One region of the Brucella cytisi genome, then DNA from elsewhere that is predicted to be linked to it. Evidence: riboswitches for the same ligand, from Rfam matches in the RefSeq annotation. Region 1 holds a riboswitch; each other region holds the start of a gene.

Region 1 (4,211 bases):
GGGTGCCGTTCACAGGGAGTTTTCCGACTTATGCGCTGGCGGCGCTGCTCTATGTCACAATTGCGACCGGCATGGGGTTGGTGCTGTCCACCTTCATGAACAGCCAGATTGCAGCGATCTTCGGAACGGCACTTCTGACACTCATTCCGGCTGTGCAATATTCCGGTATCATTGACCCCGTATCGTCGCTGCAAGGTGCGGGCGCGTTCATCGGTAAAATCTATCCCGCGACTTATTTTGTGACCATTTCTCGCGGGGTTTTCTCCAAGGCACTGGGTTTTGCCGATCTGGCAGGTTCGTTTTTGCCGTTGTTGATCGCGGTGCCGGTTCTCATGGCGCTCGCTATCGTTCTTCTCAAGAAACAGGCAAGCTAAGATGCGGATATCTAACATATTCCAGCTTGGCGTGAAGGAACTGCGTGGTTTGGCTCGCGATCCGATGCTGCTGATCCTGATTGTCTATGCCTTTACGCTTGCGATCTATACGGCATCGAAGGCAATGCCCGAAAACCTCAACAATGCGGCGATAGCGATTGTCGACGAAGATCAGTCGCCGGTTTCGAGCCGGATCACGACGGCATTTTATCCGCCATATTTCGTGCCTCCGAAGCTGATTTCATCCTATGAAATGGATGCCCGGATGGATGAGGGGCTTGATACTTTCGCTCTGAATATACCGCCGAATTTCCAGCGTGATCTTCTGGCGGGTCGTTCGCCGACAATTCAGCTCAATGTCGATGCAACCCGAATGAGCCAGGCCTTTACCGGTGGCGGCTATGTGCAGTCGATTGTGTCGAGTGAGGTGGGCGAGTTTCTAAATCGCTATCGCGGTGGCGCACAAACGCCGGTTGAACTCAATCTCAGAGCGAGATTCAATCAGGATTTGAACAAGGGCTGGTTCGGCGCGATCAACAATGTGATTTCATCGGTTACGATGTTATCGATCATCCTGACGGGCGCGGCGCTCATTCGGGAACGCGAACATGGAACCATAGAACATCTATTGGTTATGCCCGTGACGCCGGTTGAAATCATGGTCAGCAAGATTTGGTCCATGGGGCTGGTCGTGCTGGTTGCCTCGGCATTTGCATTGGTTTTCGTGGTGCAGGGGCTGCTTGCCGTTCCGATCTATGGGTCGGTATCGCTGTTTCTCGTTGGTGCGGCGCTCCAGCTTTTTGCGACGACCAGCCTTGGCATCTTTCTGGCAACTGCGGCTGGTTCGATGCCGCAGTTCGGAATGCTGCTCATGCTGGTGCTTCTGCCTTTGCAGGTGCTTTCGGGAGGGACAACACCTCGCGAAAGCATGCCTGAAATTATCCAGACAATCATGCTGGCAGCACCGAATACGCATTTCGTCATATTGGCGCAATCGATCCTGTTTCGCGGAGCAGGGCTCGGTGTCGTCTGGCCGCAATTTCTGGCGCTGATCGTCATCGGCTCTGTGCTGTTCTATTTCGCGCTCCAGCGTTTCCGTGCGTTCCTGCGATAGAAAATTCTTTGAAATCGGGAGGTTGAATCCATTCCTTGCGAATGTGATTCAGTTTTCTGTGCCGGATTGTGCTTCAGCGGAGTTGCGAATCCTTAACCATGTTGCTATCGCAATTCTCAGGAAACGGTTCCGCTGTTCAGGCGGATGAAAAGGGAACACGGTGAAGCCATTCTGGTTGATGCCGGGACTGCCCCCGCAACTGTAACCGGAGAGCTATCCTCCACAGCCGTGTGAGCGGTAAAAGCCACTGAAAGCATTAGGTGCGATCGGGAAGGCGGAGGGGAAGCGAAGACCCGGAAGTCAGGAGACCTGCCGTATCCGGTCACCCATGCATGGATACGGGGTGTGTCCAGGCGCGGCTGTCCGTGGCGGTGACATTGTTGAAATGTTGCCGTCGGGAAGAAGGGCCTTCAGTGCCACGATCACTTCAACCTGCGGTGCGAGGAAAAGCCGGTATCGTTCTTCGGTTCGGCGGGTTGAGGGAAAAATGCATCTTTTGAAATCATCTGTTTTATTGGTATCGGCCAGCGTTCTTGCGCTGCCGTCCACGACGCTTGCTCAAAGTCTGCCGAATGGTGCTGACAGTGTCGTCCTCGATACAATCGTGGTTACGCCATTGCGCCGCGCGTCTTCGCTGCAGCGCTCGACCTCATCTGTAACGGTTATCGATTCAGCGGATATCGAACGGTCGGCTGCTCCCGATCTCCAATCGTTGCTGAAGTCCTATAGCGGTATCTCCATAAAGACGAACGGCGGGCAGGGCTCGTCGTCGGACATTTACATGCGTGGCATGTCTTCCAAGCAGACGGTTGTTCTCATCAATGGTGCGCGCACGGCGTCGGCGACAACCGGAGCAACTGCGCTTGCGAACATTCCTCTGAGTTCCATCGACCGTGTTGAAATTGCCAAGGGCTCTCATTCTGCGCAATACGGTGCCGATGCCATGGGCGGGGTGATCAATATCATCACCAAGCAAGGCGGAGCCTGCGGTGAGCGCTCGTGGTGCGGCAGTCTTTCTACCGGTGTCAGCCATCCATGGGGTGGATATGCTTCCGGGACCATACAGGGAAGAAGCAATGACGGTGTCGACTATGCCTTTGGTGCGGCCATAACCGGCACGCAAGGATATGACTTCACCACACCGGATGCCTATGGCCATGAACCAGACCGCGATGGATTCTTGCAGGGCTCGTTCAACTTTGCCCTGTCGAAGGATTTCGACTGGGGTAAAATCTATGCAGACGGTCTCCTAAGCCGAGGGCGCAATCAGTATGATGCCAAGGCACCGTCACCAAACCAGGCTGATAGTACCGCATTTACGGGCAAGATCGGAACACGCATCGATCATACGGCGGATTGGTCATCCACGCTGGAATTCAGCACCGGTATCGACAACAGCCGTAACTTCCGGAAAGACGTGAGCGGTTCGGACCGGTTTGAAACCAAGCGTTATGGCGTTTTTGCCTCGACCGAGAAGAGTTTCGACACCGGCACGGTCAACCACACCGTGACCGCTGGTGTGGAAGCCTATCGCGAGGAGATCAACACCACCGTTGCTTATGATGAAACCAGCCGCGATCTGGCTGCAGTATTTGGTCAGTATTCGCTGGAGTATGAGGCGCTGCGCTTCGATGGCGGGCTGCGTTATGACCATAATGGGCAGTTCGGCGATGTCGTGACCTACAATCTCGGTACGAGTTATGAAGTTCTGCCGGACCTTGTTTTGCGATCATCCTATGCCACGGGTTTTCGGGCGCCGACTTTCAACGAGCTTTATTATCCGGGCTTCGCCAATCCTGATTTGCAGCCGGAAAAGTCCCGATCATATGAAATCGGCTTGAACTGGCAGGCCACGGCTTCGACAAGCCTTGATATGGCTTTCTACCAGACATGGTTGCGCGAGGCGATTATGAGCACTGCGCCAACCTATCTGCCGTACAATGTCGCAAGTGCAAGGGTTACAGGCTTCGAAGCTACGCTGGCGCATCGTTTTGATGATCGCTGGGGCGTCAAAGGTTCTATCGACCTGAAGCAGCCAATCGATGACGATACGGATAAGGATCTTCCTTATCGCGAACGTTTCAAGGCTGCGGCTGAGGTCAATTTCACGCCGATTGAAAAGCTCGATCTGACTGCAAGAGTGATCTATGGCGGTTCGCGCTACGCTGATGCTGCGAACAGCAAGAAACTCGGAGACTATGTGACTGCTGATTTCGTGGCACTTTATTCCATCGACAAGCAATCGCAGTTGAAGTTCTCGGTCGAGAATATCTTTGACAAGGACTATCAGACCAGCTCTGGCTATATTGCGCCGGGGCGCACCATCAATGTCGGATTGACCCGGAATTTCTGAGGCTGAACAGAGAATGAAAAGGGCGTCCGCAAATTGGATAACCAGCTTCTGCCTCGCGGCGGGGCTGGCCCTATTCGTTCGAAATTCAGCGAACGCGGGGGACATTCCCCATCACGTCGTTTCCATCAACGTATGCACCGATCAGCTGGCATTGTTGCTGGCCAATGAGGGCCAGTTGCGATCGGTTTCTTACTTGTCGCAGGACCCGGAACTATCCGTCATGGCTGTGAAAGCCTGGGAGCTTCCGGTCAACCATGCGCAGGCAGAAGAAGTCTTTCTGATGAAACCTGATCTCGTGCTGGCGGGCACATTCTCGTCGAGAGCAACGGTTGGGCTGTTGCGCAGACTGGGTATCCGTGTGGAAGAGTTC
Region 2 (4,211 bases), on a different contig from region 1:
GGCCAGACCGCCAATGATCCATGCCATCGGGGCGATCTCCTGATGCTCTCGCTCTGGAAAATCACCGCGAAGCGCCTCGAATACGGTCCAGATGGCAAGGCCGAACAATCCGGCTGCGACGACATAGGGAACGGTTTTCGGACCGACCGGCGAGTAGCTCGTCACGTCGTTTCCATAGGTTGTCGACCAGGCAATGGCGATGGCGACAGCGGCAAGAACAAGGGCGATGACAAGAGCGGCGAAATCTGGCGCCGCCCCTTCCGGGCGGCGCTTTTCCTGCGGTTCTGTTCCTGTCATTTGACGAGGCCGATTTCCTTGAGGATGGCTTCAGTCGCAGCGACGTCCTTGGCAAGCTGCTCCTTGAATGCCGGGCCGGCGAGATAGGTATCCGCCCAGCCCTTGTCTTTCAGAGCCTTCTGCCAGGATTCCGACTTCACCATTTTCTCGATATCGGCATTGATGGCAGCTTCCTGTTCGGCAGCGATGCCGGGAGCAGCGGCCACCATGCGCCAGTTCTGGATAGAAACGTCCACGCCGCCTTCCTTGAAGGTCGGTGCGTCGATGCCTTCCACGCGCTCGTCGCTCGAAATGCCAATGATGCGCAGCGTACCGGCCTTGATCTGGGCGTCGAATTCGCCATAGCCGGAAATGCCGACGGTTACCTGATTGCCGAGAATGGCTGCCAGTGCTTCGCCGCCGCCGGAAAAGGCGATGTAATTGACCTTGGTCGGGTCGACACCTGCTGCCTTGGCAAAGAGGCCAGCGGTGATGTGATCGGTGCCGCCCGCAGAACCGCCGCCCCACGAGACGGAGCCTGGATCAGCCTTCAGCTTTGCTGCAAGGTCGCCAAGGTTCTGGATGTCGGAAGAAGCAGGCACGACGATGGCTTCATATTCACCGGTAAGGCGTGCAATCGGCGTGATGGCGTCGAGCGTAACCGGCGATTTGTTGGTCAGGATAGCGCCGACCATGACATAGCCACCGACGATGAGCTGGCTTGGGTCGCCCTTGTTCTGGTTCACGAACTGGGCAAGGCCGATGGTGCCACCAGCGCCCGGAACGTTGATAACCTGCACGCTGCCGGAAATCTTTTCGTCCTGAAGCGCGCTCTGCATCGTGCGCGCCGTCTGATCCCAGCCGCCGCCTGGAGCAGCAGGCGCCAGCACCTTGTAGTCTTCTGCGGAAGCAGAGCCTGCCATAGCCAACGCCGCTACCGACGTCAGGGCCAGAATAAATCTACGCATATGTCCTCCCAGATAGAATGTATGCCGCCTCCCGGCGGACCTCCCCAAAGTCCCGCTCCTCTAGCGGGAGAAAACTACATGGAGATTAGCGAAAACAAATTCAATAGGCCAGCGCATGCGACGATAGTTTGGCCGCAATTTAAATAACGGGCTTTCGAATCGCTTGAAAACCGTGCGTTGGAAATAGCCATCGAGACCTGCTTGACGGCGACATCGGGTCAACGTAATAGTGTAACGACGGTTCCCCGACCGAGAGCGAAGGGGATTAATAGGGAACACGGTGAGGACGACCCGAAAAGGGGCCAAGACCGTGGCTGCCCCCGCAACTGTAAGCGGATTGCCGTTCATCCTCGTGACGTTGAAAGCGTCATGCCACTGTGCCGGAGAAGCGCGGGAAGGCAGATGAACAGCAGATATTCGTGAGCCAGGAGACCTGCCGTCTAGTGTTGTCCATTGTCACGGGCGGGGATGCCCGGAGCAGGAGCAGATTATGACAGATTTCCGCGTCGCAGGACGCATCCTTCTATCGTCATCGCATGATTTCGACATGTCCCCGGATATGCCTGTCCGTCTTCCGTATAGGATTTTTCCCGTCAGCTGACAGGGCGTCTTTCTCTCATCATTTCGGGGACTTTCATGAATATTCTCGGCAAGATGCCGTTTCGCGCCGCCCTCTGTGCGGTTGCATTTCTCTCAGGCGGTTTGGCTGCACAGGCAGCGGAAACGCAATATCCGCTAACGCTGAAAAATTGCGGTCGCGACGTTACCTTCAAGCAGGCACCGAGCCGCGCGGTTGCGGTTGGCCAGAGCAGCGCAGAAATTCTTTACAGCCTCGGTCTCGGCGACAAGGTTGTCGGCACGGCAGTGTGGTTCGGGCCTGTTCTCAAAGGCTTTGAAGAGGTAAATGCCAAGGTCAAGCGGCTCGCCGATAATGATCCAAGCTTCGAAAGCGTTCTAGCGCAGAAGCCGGATATCGTGACGGCGGATTTCCAGTGGCATGTCGGGCCGACCGGCATTGTTGCGAAGCCTGAACAATTCGAGGAACTGGGCATTCCGGCCTATACATCGCCGTCGGATTGCGTTGGTAAGGACAATTCCGGCGGTGGTGACGGCGTCCGCACGGCAGCGTTCAAGATGGATATCGTCTATCAGGAAATCACCGAACTGGCGGAAATCTTCAATGTGCAGGATCGCGGCGAGAAACTCGTCGCCGACCTAAAGGCGCGCGAAGCGGCTGCGCGTGAAAAAATTGGGGCTGCGGACGGAAAGCTTTCGGCTGTCGTCTGGTTCTCCAGCACGCAGGTCGATGCCGATCCCTATGTCGCAGGCAAGTTCGGCGCGCCCGCCTATGTTCTTTCGGCGCTCGGCATCAAGAATGTCATCAACAGCGAGGAAGAATGGCCAACGGTTGGATGGGAAACGATTGCAAAATCAAACCCTTCGATGATCGTTGCTGCAAAACTGGATCGCCGCCGCTATCCGGCAGACGATATCGCCGTCAAGCACCAGTTTCTTGAGAACGATGCGGTGACGAAGCTGATGCCAGCAGTCAAGGACAAACATGTCTTCGACATGGATGCGCAGTCGATGAGCACTTCGCTTCGCGTGATCGAAGGCATCGAAACACTTGCAGCCGATATTGCCGCCTCGGACCAGAACAAGTGACGGCGCGGGCAGCGACAACAGGCTTCAAACAGAAGGGAAGGGCCCGCTCCGGCGTGTTCTTCCTGGCCTTTTCGCTTGTCCTGCTTCTTCTTGCCCTTTGGCTCGGAGCGGCGATAGGCGAAACGGCGATACCACTCGATGTGGTTGCGAAAACCGTAGCCAATCGGGTGTGGAATGCCGGATATCCGCTCGAACCCATCGATGAAGGGATTGTCTGGAGCTATCGCCTCAGCCGTGCGGTTATCGCTGCATGTTGCGGCGCGTCTCTCGCAATATCCGGCGTTATTCTGCAGTCGCTGCTCCGAAATTCGCTCGCCGATCCGTATATTCTGGGCATTTCCGCCGGCGCCTCGACTGGAGCCGTTGCCGTTGCCATTCTTGGCATCGGCGCTGGCGTGCTGACACTCTCGCTTGGGGCTTTCATCGGTGCCATCGTTGCTTTCTGTCTGGTGTCCCTGCTGGCGCTGCGGGCGGGGCGAGGCAGCAGCGCTATCATTCTGGCGGGTATTGCCGGTTCACAGCTTTTCAACGCGTTGACGTCATTCATCGTCACCAAAGCAGCAAATGCCGAACAGGCGCGCGGTATCATGTTCTGGCTCCTTGGCAACCTTTCCGGCGTGCGCTGGCCCGATGTCACTCTTGCTCTGCCTGCCTGTCTGATCGGTCTTGCCATCTGTCTGTGGCATGCGCGTGCGCTCGATGCCTTCACCTTCGGAACGGAATCCGCAGCTTCTCTCGGCATACCGGTGCGCCGCGTCTACGTGGTGCTGATCGGTGTCAGCGCCATGATGACGGCTGTGATGGTTTCCATCGTTGGCTCTGTCGGCTTTATCGGTCTCGTCATTCCCCATGCGGCGCGAATGGTAGTCGGGGTCAGGCACGGCAGGTTGTTGCCCGCGGCGGCCCTTATCGGAGCAATCTTCATGATCGTCGCCGATATCCTGTCACGCATCATCATTCCGGGGCAGGTTTTGCCGATCGGTGTCATCACGGCTTTGTTCGGTGCACCTGCATTCGCCCTGTTACTTGGACAAAGGAGGGCGTCGTCATGATCCTCTCAGCATGCAATGTCGGCTGGTCGGCGGGCAATGTCGAAATCTTGCGCGATGTTTCGCTGGAAGTGGCGGAAGGTGAGTTTCTTGGCATCATAGGGCCGAATGGATCGGGAAAGACCAGCTTTCTGTCTTTGCTTTCCGGTGTTCGCAGATGCCGCGTCGGCGAAGTGAACCTCTGCGGTTCACCCATCGACAGTTTCAGCCGTCGCGAGATTGCGCGCCAACTGGCGCTGGTCGAGCAACAGGC
Region 3 (4,211 bases), on a different contig from region 1:
GCCCCTACCATCACCTTTTTACCTCGAATGAGTTCAATCAAATCGATGGGAACATGCGAATTGTGGCATTCGAGAGAGATCAGATCGACACTGGATTTCTGCAGTTTTGGGAAGGTTTCTTCATACTGCCTCCACTCCGATCCCAAGGTCTTTTTCCAATCGGTGTTGGCCTTGATACCGTAACCATAGCAAATATGGACGGCAGTTTCGCACTGAAGTCCTTCCATTGCCTTTTCCAGCGTGGCAACGCCCCAGTCATTTACCTCATTAAAAAACACATTGAAGGCAGGCTCGTCGAACTGGATGATATCGACACCAGCAGCCTCCAACTCCTTGGCTTCTTCATTGAGAGCTTTGGCGAATTCCCAGGCCAGCTTTTCACGACTGTTATAATGCGAATCATAGAGCGTATCGATCATAGTCATGGGACCCGGCAGCGCCCATTTGATGGGATGCTTGGTCTGCTGACGCAAAAACTTTGCATCTTCGACAAAAACTGGCTTTGAGCGAGAAACAGCCCCAACGACTGTCGGCACACTCGCATCATAGCGATTACGAATTCTGACGGTTTCCCGTTTCTCAAAGTCAACGCCGCTGAGGTGCTCAATAAACGTCGTGACGAAATGTTGGCGCGTCTGCTCACCGTCGCTGACGATATCAATACCCGCACGTCGTTGATCATCCAAGGACAAACGCAGAGCGTCTCGCTTGCCTTCAATCAACTCCTCATCCTGTAATTTCCAGGGTGACCAAAGTTTCTCAGGTTGTGCAAGCCAGGAGGGCTTCGGTAAGCTTCCAGCCGTTGAGGTGGGCAATAGTCTTTTCATGATGGGCGACCTTTTATCGTTAGTTCGTCAATGAGCGTAATTGGCAGACCATTGTTCAAGAATCTCTTTGTATGGTTTGATGAAGTGCTCATCCGCGAACTTTCCCTGCTCAACAGCCAGCCTGCTACGCTCTTCTCGGTCGTAGACAATTCGGGTCAGCGAATAGTCCTGCTGCTTCAAGTTCGGTTGATAGCATGCACCTGCTGGAGAATTGGAGTTATAGATCTCTGGTCGGTAAATCTTTTGGAAGGTCTCCATCGTACTGATAGTGCTGATAAGCTCGAGATTTGTGTAATCACCCGGCAAATCTCCGATAAAATAGAAAGCCAAAGGTGCAACGCTATTTCGAGGCATGAAAAATCGAACCTGCAATCCCATTTTTCTGAAGTATTCATCGGTCGGCGAGAACTCGTTCTGCCGGTATTCGACACCAAGTATAGGATGTTGGTTGTCTGTCCGATGATAGATTTTGCTACTTGATGCACTCAGGCATATGACGGGTGGTTTATTGAAATTTTCTTTGTAAGCAGCTGAATTGAGGAAACATTTGAACAGATTTCCATGAAGATCGCCGAAATTGTCCGGCGTTGCGAATTCGGATCGGTTCTTATTGTACTCTGGCAGCAATACGCTGAAGTCATAATCCCGCACGTAAGAAGAGAAGTTGTTTCCGACAATACCCTCAATACGCTCGTTGGTGTTTCGATCCACGATATTCGTCTTCAGTATCTCAATCAGTGGGAAGGCATCGTTTTTGCCTTCAAGACCGATTTTCATTTCAACCGAAATGATTTCGAGTTTAACGGAATAGCGATCGCCTTCCGGGTTATCCCAATGCGCCAGCGCGTTGAAACGATTGTCAATCATTCTCAAGGCGTTACGGAGGTTGTCCTGGCGGTTCTCTCCTCTGGCCAAATTAGCAAAATTCGTCGTGATACGCGTATTGTCCAAAGGGTGATAGTTCTCATCAAAACGATGGCTCATGACGCGGAACGTAAAGTCGTGATGCGTCGTGATATGCGACCGATCTACGACCGGCTCGCCCTTGGCGGCGACTGGAATTGCGGTTTGAGACATAACCTATCCCAATAAGTTGGGGGCATGGGTCAGCGGACACATAGCAACACAGACCGTTACACGGTCTTTGCTACGGCACACCGGGACACCCCGCCCGTGGACGTTACTTTGCCAAGGCAGGTCTCCTGGCTAGCGGGTCATTGCTATCGTCCGTCTTCCCAGGGAGAACCCCAGTGACATTCTGGACGTCAGCTTGCCGCTTACAGTTGCGGGGGCAGCGCCGACTTTCCCGAATGAGACGGGGCACGGACTTCCCTCTTAGCTCCGGCGTATCGAATACGACAGCCGGAGAACCTAGACATTGCAACCTTCCTGCATCGGCCACACAATGTCAATAGCACATAAAGAAATGTTTATATCTTTAAGTCCAAGGCCACGAGCAGGTTCTGGTAATCCCTGCTCGATAGCCATGACTGGTATGGGGCCGATAACAGTCTTGGCGATGGGTCACGTTCTATGGCGGCTATTTTATTCATGGTCGGCAAAATCGGACAGTCTGGTCCCGACCTCATTGTGGCCGTTTGTCGTTTTGAATGACTTTCCATGACTCAGACGTTAAGATGGCCGGAATTGACAGCAAAGCCAAAACTTTACACGGCCCTTAATCACCTATGGAAAGAGAATTTATGCAGAAGATGGCAGTTATCTTCAGTGCCATTATCTTGACGTTTTCGATCCCCGCAAAGGCTGATCGACTTGTTTGTTCTGAATCAAAACATCTGCGCTACATGAAAATGGTGGGCAAGGTTGGCGAGATGGGGATCGACCTTGACCCTGTGGGGCAGGATCGTGAGGTTTTCGAGAGGTTGATAGCCGCATATGAAACTCTCAACCCGAAAGGACCGAAGACCTCGCTTTTCGTCGCGCATGTTCCTACCGGTCAGATTTATAGTCAGATATGTGCGGCAGAGCGCTGCACGATGGAAGAAATGTCAACTCCCGAGCAAGCCTGTTTGATTGATCACATGAACCAATGTAGCTATGTCGCACTTCGCTTCCGGGGCGAAGAGTTCTGCCTGCTCCGTTCGCCAAAAAATTAAGTATTTGATCCCTGCATTTGATGGGTCGTTTCGCACTCGCGCAATCGCCGAACTCTGTTTGTTATTCGGCTATTTGTCTCGAAATTCCTCAATGTTGCATTAGGAAGAACTGACTTTAAATTCTCACGGGAATTCCTGTCGCAATGGTCGGGTGTCAAAGCCCGACTTACACGACAGATTTTTGCAGGCCACTTCGCCCCTCTCTCCGCCCGCAAGCCGACCGACCGGTTCCCGCCCATCAGCGGTGGTTGAAGCATGAAAAGTGAAACTATCACTTTGGAAATCGTGTGACTTTTACACCAATGTCTGGAACGAAGGTGCAAGCGCTCGCACGGCTAGCGACCTCGTTGCTGTCGCTGCCGTTGCAAAAAAAACGAAGGTTTTTCGGATGAGTATACTGCGATTGGTGAGCCCGTTGGCATTCAGTGTAGCGGGCCCGGTATTCCAATCGTGAAATAAAAGCACAGATCCCTTCCACCAAGCGCAATTTCCTCTAATGAAGTGGCTGGGGGACTAGCGACCAATTATCAACCCGGCGACAGTTTCAAGTCGAGGCGTGCGAGGCACTCAGGGTCCGCAACCGCCCGAATTGCGATGATTTTTCCGTCGTTAAAGAAAAAGCGTAGCACAAAATGCCGATGTTCATCAGGAGCTATGATGAGGCCAGGGCACCCATCCACAACCGCCGGCAAGGCACTGTGCGCTCGGCCCTTGAAAGCCTCTGCTACGGCCCTTGCGCCGCGGATCTCAGGAAGCGAACCCTGGCGGGTAGCTTCGCAATCGGCCCGGAAAACGGCGTCCGGATCCAGCACGGATACCAGCGCCTCGAAGTTGCCGCCTCGCGCCGCGGCAAGAAAGGCTTCGACGAGCTTCCACCGCATGGCGCGGTCGGCGCTATCCGCCTTCGGCAAACCTTGCACGCGGCGGCGGGCGCGGCTTGCGAGTTGGCGCGTAGCCTCTGTGGACCGGCCGACAATGGAGGCGATCTCATTGTACGGTACCGCAAATACGTCGCGCAGCACGAATGCCAGACGTTCAGCGGGAGCAAGTTTTTCGAGCACCACAAACAAGGCCAGGCCGACCGAATCCGCTGCGGTTAACCGGTCCTCCAGACCTTTGCCAGCTTCGTGAATAGTCTTGGATCCGATTTTGTCGAAAGACTCTTCACGCCTCGCCTTGCGTGATCGCAGCATATCTAGACAGATTCGGGCTGTGGTGGTTGTCAACCAACCGCCCGGATTGGTGATATCCTCGACCTTCGTTCGGG
Region 4 (4,211 bases), on a different contig from region 1:
GTGGAAGGCGCGGCGAATGCCTCGCTCTGGCTATCGGTGACATTCGCGCTCGCGCCAGCAATTGCCGTGGCCGTCGCATTCAAGGTCATCCGTGTCACCGGCGGAAAGGGCTGACTATGCCGCGTTTCATCGCCGACACCCTCGATTCCCGTGCCAGTCATTTGCTGACGCGGGTCGTCCTGACCTTCGTTTTCTGGTCGAGCGGTCTGGCCAAGCTCTTCGATTTCGATGCCAATGCTGTGGAAATGGAGAGCTTTGGTCTCCATCCTGGCTGGCTGTTCAACAGCGCGACCCTGCTTTTGCAGATTGTCGGATCGCTGATGATCATCTTCAATCGTGGAACCTGGCTGGCTTGTGGCGTTCTTGCCGTCTTTACGATCCTGACCATTCCCGTTGCGCACCCGTTCTGGGCCAAGGAGGGAGAAGAAGCTTTCCGCGACATGACGGTGGCACTCGAGCACATATCGCTGATCGGTGGTTTGGCGATGGCCGCCATTCTATCGCGCAAAGTCTAAAGTGCTGGACGCACGGATTGCCGTGCCTGTACCTTGCCTGTCGTCTGATCGATAGGCAGGGAGGGCCTGGCATGGACGTGACGATCATAACGGGAGCATCGGATGGTATCGGCGCTGAAACCGCGCGGCAGATCGCTCGGCGCGACCGCGCCAGTGTTGCTGTGGTGCTCGCTGCTCGCAATGTGCACAAGCTGGAGAATCTTGCTACTGAACTGCGGCAACTGGGCAGCTCCACCCTTGTGGTGCCTACCGACGTAAAGGATCGCGCCGCCTGTATCGCTCTGATCGATAAGGCGGTTTCCGCCTATGGTCGCATTGATACGCTGATCGTGAATGCGGGCATGTCGGCCCATGCCAATTTTGCCGAGATCAAGCCGGATGATCTCGATTGGATGCATGACCTGATGGAATTGAACTATTGGGGCAGTGTCTGGCCTATCCATGCCGCACTTCCATATCTGGCGGCCAGCAGGGGGCGGATTGTCGCTGTCTCATCCGTGGCCGGATTGATCGGCGTGCCTGGGCGCACGGCCTATAGCGGAACGAAGTTTGCTCTGTCAGGCTTCTGCGAGGCCCTGCGCGCGGAACTGTACCCAAGCGGCATATCCGTGACAATCGTCTATCCGGGTGTCGTCAAAACCGACATTCGCAAGGTGGGCTATAGCGCAGACGGCAGCGCGCTGGGAAAGAGCGGTGTGCGTGAAGATGACATGATGCCGGTCGAAGAAGCTGTGCAGCTGATGCTGGAAGGCACGCAGGCGCGCAAGCGTGAGGTGCTGATGACACGCCAGATGCGCCTCGGACGCTGGCTGAAACTGATTGTCCCCGCAATGGTGGACCGCATGGCCCTCAAGGCCATCAAGCCGGAATTCAGACCGAAACCGATCAAACCCGCAAAATAGGCAGCTATGGTCCCTGGCGTTCACAGGGTCCCCAAATTGGCTCACTAATTTTACGCTATCGCCAACTATCCGTTGACGGGTTTTTAACTTCGGCTACTATATATAGTGTTCTAGGTTCTTTCGATTCGTTGAGTCGAAAGCTAAGACGGGAATCCGGTGCGTTTCATCCATGACGGATGCGGCAATGCCGGAGCTGCCCCCGCAACTGTAAGCGGAGAGTTTTGTCTATCACGTCACTGGCTTTGGCTGGGAAGGCGGACAGAACGTTGATCCGTGAGCCAGGAGACCTGCCTTGAACGAGTACGTCCACGGGCGGGGTGTCCGGTTGGCGCGCAATCTTGTGTGGCAAACTATTGCCTTACGGGTTGCTGCCCCGAACTTCCCGCTCATAGCTTCGGGGTGAAGTCCATGCCCAGTATATTCAGTTTCGGTTCCGGTCCTCCCTTCGAGGCATAGTTTGTTGCGGTCAGGCTGTTTATTTGCGGCTGGCCAATCCCGTGTCTCATGTCTTTCAACGCGCATCTTGCGATGCGCGAATGGCTCTTTGCGTCTCCCCCAATCAGTGAGGAAAAAATGAACGTCACCGTTTACAGCAAGCCCGCCTGCGTCCAATGCACGGCCACTACACGCGCCCTTGATCGCCAGGGTATCGAATATGAAATCATCGATATTTCTGCCGATGTCGATGCTTTCCATCTCGTTCAGGGCATGGGTTATCGCCAGGTGCCGGTGGTTGTGGCAGGAGAATCCCATTGGGCGGGCTTCCGGCCCGATATGATCAGCACTCTCGCCTGAAGGCTGCGGTCGCATGAGCCTGATCGTCTATTTCTCCAGCCGGTCGGAGAATACGCACCGGTTTGTTGAGCGGCTTGGCATGCAGTCGAACCGTATCCCGATGGACGGTTCGGACGGATTGCAGGTGCGCAAGCCATTCGTGCTCGTGACGCCCACATATGGCGGAGGCGGCTCCAAGGGCGCTGTCCCCAAGCCTGTGATCCGCTTCCTCAATGACGACAGCAACCGCTCCTTCATCCGCGGCGTAATCGCCGCGGGAAACAGCAATTTCGGCGAAGCTTTCTGTATCGCCGGCAACATTATTTCCGCCAAATGTCAGGTTCCCTATCTCTACCGCTTCGAACTTCTGGGAACCGATGAAGACATCGGCAATGTCAAAAACGGGATGGAACGATTTTGGACACGGTAGAAACGACCTTGATCCGAGAGCGCGAAGCACGGCAAGTGGCGCAGCAGGATGCGCCTCAAGCGGCAACTTCCAGCAGCAGCAAACCGTCAAAATCCTCGGACGGGCTGGATTATCACGCGCTCAACGCGATGCTGAACCTTTACGATGACGAGGGAAAAATCCAGCTTGATCGCGACGGGCAGGCCGCGCGGCAATATTTTCTCCAGCACGTGAACCAGAACACTGTCTTTTTTCATAACTTGCGGGAAAAGCTCGATTATCTGGTGGTCGAAGGCTATTACGAACAGGAAGTACTGGACCAGTATTCCTTCAATTTCGTACGCGATCTTTTCGACGAAGCCTATGCGAAGAAATTCCGGTTTCCGACGTTTCTCGGCGCATTTAAATATTACACCAGCTATACGCTGAAGACCTTCGACGGAAAGCGCTATCTGGAGCGCTATGAAGACCGTGTCTGTATGGTGGCGCTGGCGCTGGCGCGCGGCAATGAACAGCTGGCGCGCGATTTGATGGAGGAGATTATTTCAGGCCGCTACCAGCCTGCGACACCCACCTTCCTCAACGCAGGCAAGAAACAGCGTGGCGAACTCGTCTCCTGCTTTCTGCTGCGTGTCGAGGACAATATGGAGTCCATCGGGCGCTCCATCAATTCGGCTCTGCAATTGTCGAAGCGGGGCGGCGGGGTGGCCTTGAGCCTCACCAATATTCGCGAGGCGGGAGCACCCATCAAGCAGATCCAGAACCAGTCATCCGGCATTATTCCGGTGATGAAGCTTTTGGAAGATTCCTTTTCCTACGCCAATCAGCTTGGCGCACGGCAAGGCGCTGGCGCTGTCTATCTACACGCACACCATCCGGATATTATGCGTTTCCTAGATACGAAGCGCGAAAACGCGGACGAGAAAATCCGTATCAAGACCTTGTCGCTGGGCGTGGTCATTCCAGACATTACCTTCGAACTCGCCAAGAACAACGAGGATATGTACCTCTTCTCGCCCTATGATGTGGAGCGGGTTTACGGCGTGCCGCTGACCGAGATTTCGGTTACCGAAAAATATCGGGAAATGGTCGACGATGCGCGCATTACCAAGAAGAAGATCAACGCACGCGAGTTCTTTCAAGTGCTGGCCGAGATTCAGTTCGAATCCGGTTATCCCTACATCATGTTCGAGGACACGGTGAATCGCGCCAATCCGATCGACGGGCGCATCACCATGAGCAATCTCTGTTCGGAAATCCTCCAGGTGAGCGAAGCGAGCATCTTCGGCGAAGACCTGTCCTATAATTATCTCGGCAAGGATATTTCGTGCAATCTGGGTTCGCTCAACATTGCAGCAGCAATGGATTCGTCCGATTTCGGCAAGACCATTGAGACCTCCATCCGCGCCCTGACTGCAGTTTCCGATATGAGCCATATCGGTTCCGTGCCGTCGGTCGCCCGAGGTAATGATGAAAGCCATGCCATCGGTCTCGGCCAGATGAACCTGCATGGTTATCTGGCCCGCGAGCGGGTTTATTACGGCTCGGAGGAAGGCATCGATTTCACGAATATTTATTTCTATACGGTGACTTATCACGCGATCCGCGCAT

What was found. A riboswitch is a leader RNA that binds a small molecule or an ion and turns the genes downstream of it on or off. The one in region 1 is predicted to bind cobalamin.
Positions count from the first base shown of each region.
Region 2: linked by a shared signal. The riboswitch ahead of AAE521_RS24600 (ABC transporter substrate-binding protein) and the one ahead of AAE521_RS12235 (TonB-dependent receptor domain-containing protein) in region 1 are both predicted to bind cobalamin.
Region 3: linked by a shared signal. The riboswitch ahead of AAE521_RS17615 (DUF1852 domain-containing protein) and the one ahead of AAE521_RS12235 (TonB-dependent receptor domain-containing protein) in region 1 are both predicted to bind cobalamin.
Region 4: linked by a shared signal. The riboswitch ahead of nrdH (glutaredoxin-like protein NrdH) and the one ahead of AAE521_RS12235 (TonB-dependent receptor domain-containing protein) in region 1 are both predicted to bind cobalamin.

Region 1 covers NZ_JBCAUP010000011.1:117,013-121,223, forward strand. The annotation lists gene rbbA (ribosome-associated ATPase/putative transporter RbbA) at 1-374, shown strand, start outside; gene AAE521_RS12230 (ABC transporter permease) at 376-1,488, shown strand; cobalamin riboswitch at 1,596-1,819, shown strand; gene AAE521_RS12235 (TonB-dependent receptor domain-containing protein) at 1,976-3,841, shown strand; gene AAE521_RS12240 (ABC transporter substrate-binding protein) at 3,855-4,211, shown strand, end outside.
Region 2 covers NZ_JBCAUP010000038.1:1,686-5,896, reverse strand. The annotation lists gene AAE521_RS24610 (tripartite tricarboxylate transporter TctB family protein) at 1-297, opposite strand, end outside; gene AAE521_RS24605 (Bug family tripartite tricarboxylate transporter substrate binding protein) at 294-1,244, opposite strand; cobalamin riboswitch at 1,466-1,699, shown strand; gene AAE521_RS24600 (ABC transporter substrate-binding protein) at 1,881-2,909, shown strand; gene AAE521_RS24595 (FecCD family ABC transporter permease) at 2,906-3,961, shown strand; gene AAE521_RS24590 (ABC transporter ATP-binding protein) at 3,958-4,211, shown strand, end outside.
Region 3 covers NZ_JBCAUP010000018.1:104,710-108,920, reverse strand. The annotation lists gene AAE521_RS17620 (methionine synthase) at 1-827, opposite strand, end outside; gene AAE521_RS17615 (DUF1852 domain-containing protein) at 855-1,904, opposite strand; cobalamin riboswitch at 2,003-2,217, opposite strand; gene AAE521_RS17610 (hypothetical protein) at 2,531-2,944, shown strand; gene AAE521_RS17605 (sigma-70 family RNA polymerase sigma factor) at 3,472-4,211, opposite strand, start outside.
Region 4 covers NZ_JBCAUP010000022.1:37,602-41,812, forward strand. The annotation lists gene AAE521_RS19320 (MFS transporter) at 1-114, shown strand, start outside; gene AAE521_RS19325 (DoxX family protein) at 117-515, shown strand; gene AAE521_RS19330 (SDR family oxidoreductase) at 587-1,417, shown strand; cobalamin riboswitch at 1,513-1,726, shown strand; gene nrdH (glutaredoxin-like protein NrdH) at 1,991-2,212, shown strand; gene nrdI (class Ib ribonucleoside-diphosphate reductase assembly flavoprotein NrdI) at 2,226-2,621, shown strand; gene nrdE (class 1b ribonucleoside-diphosphate reductase subunit alpha) at 2,609-4,211, shown strand, end outside.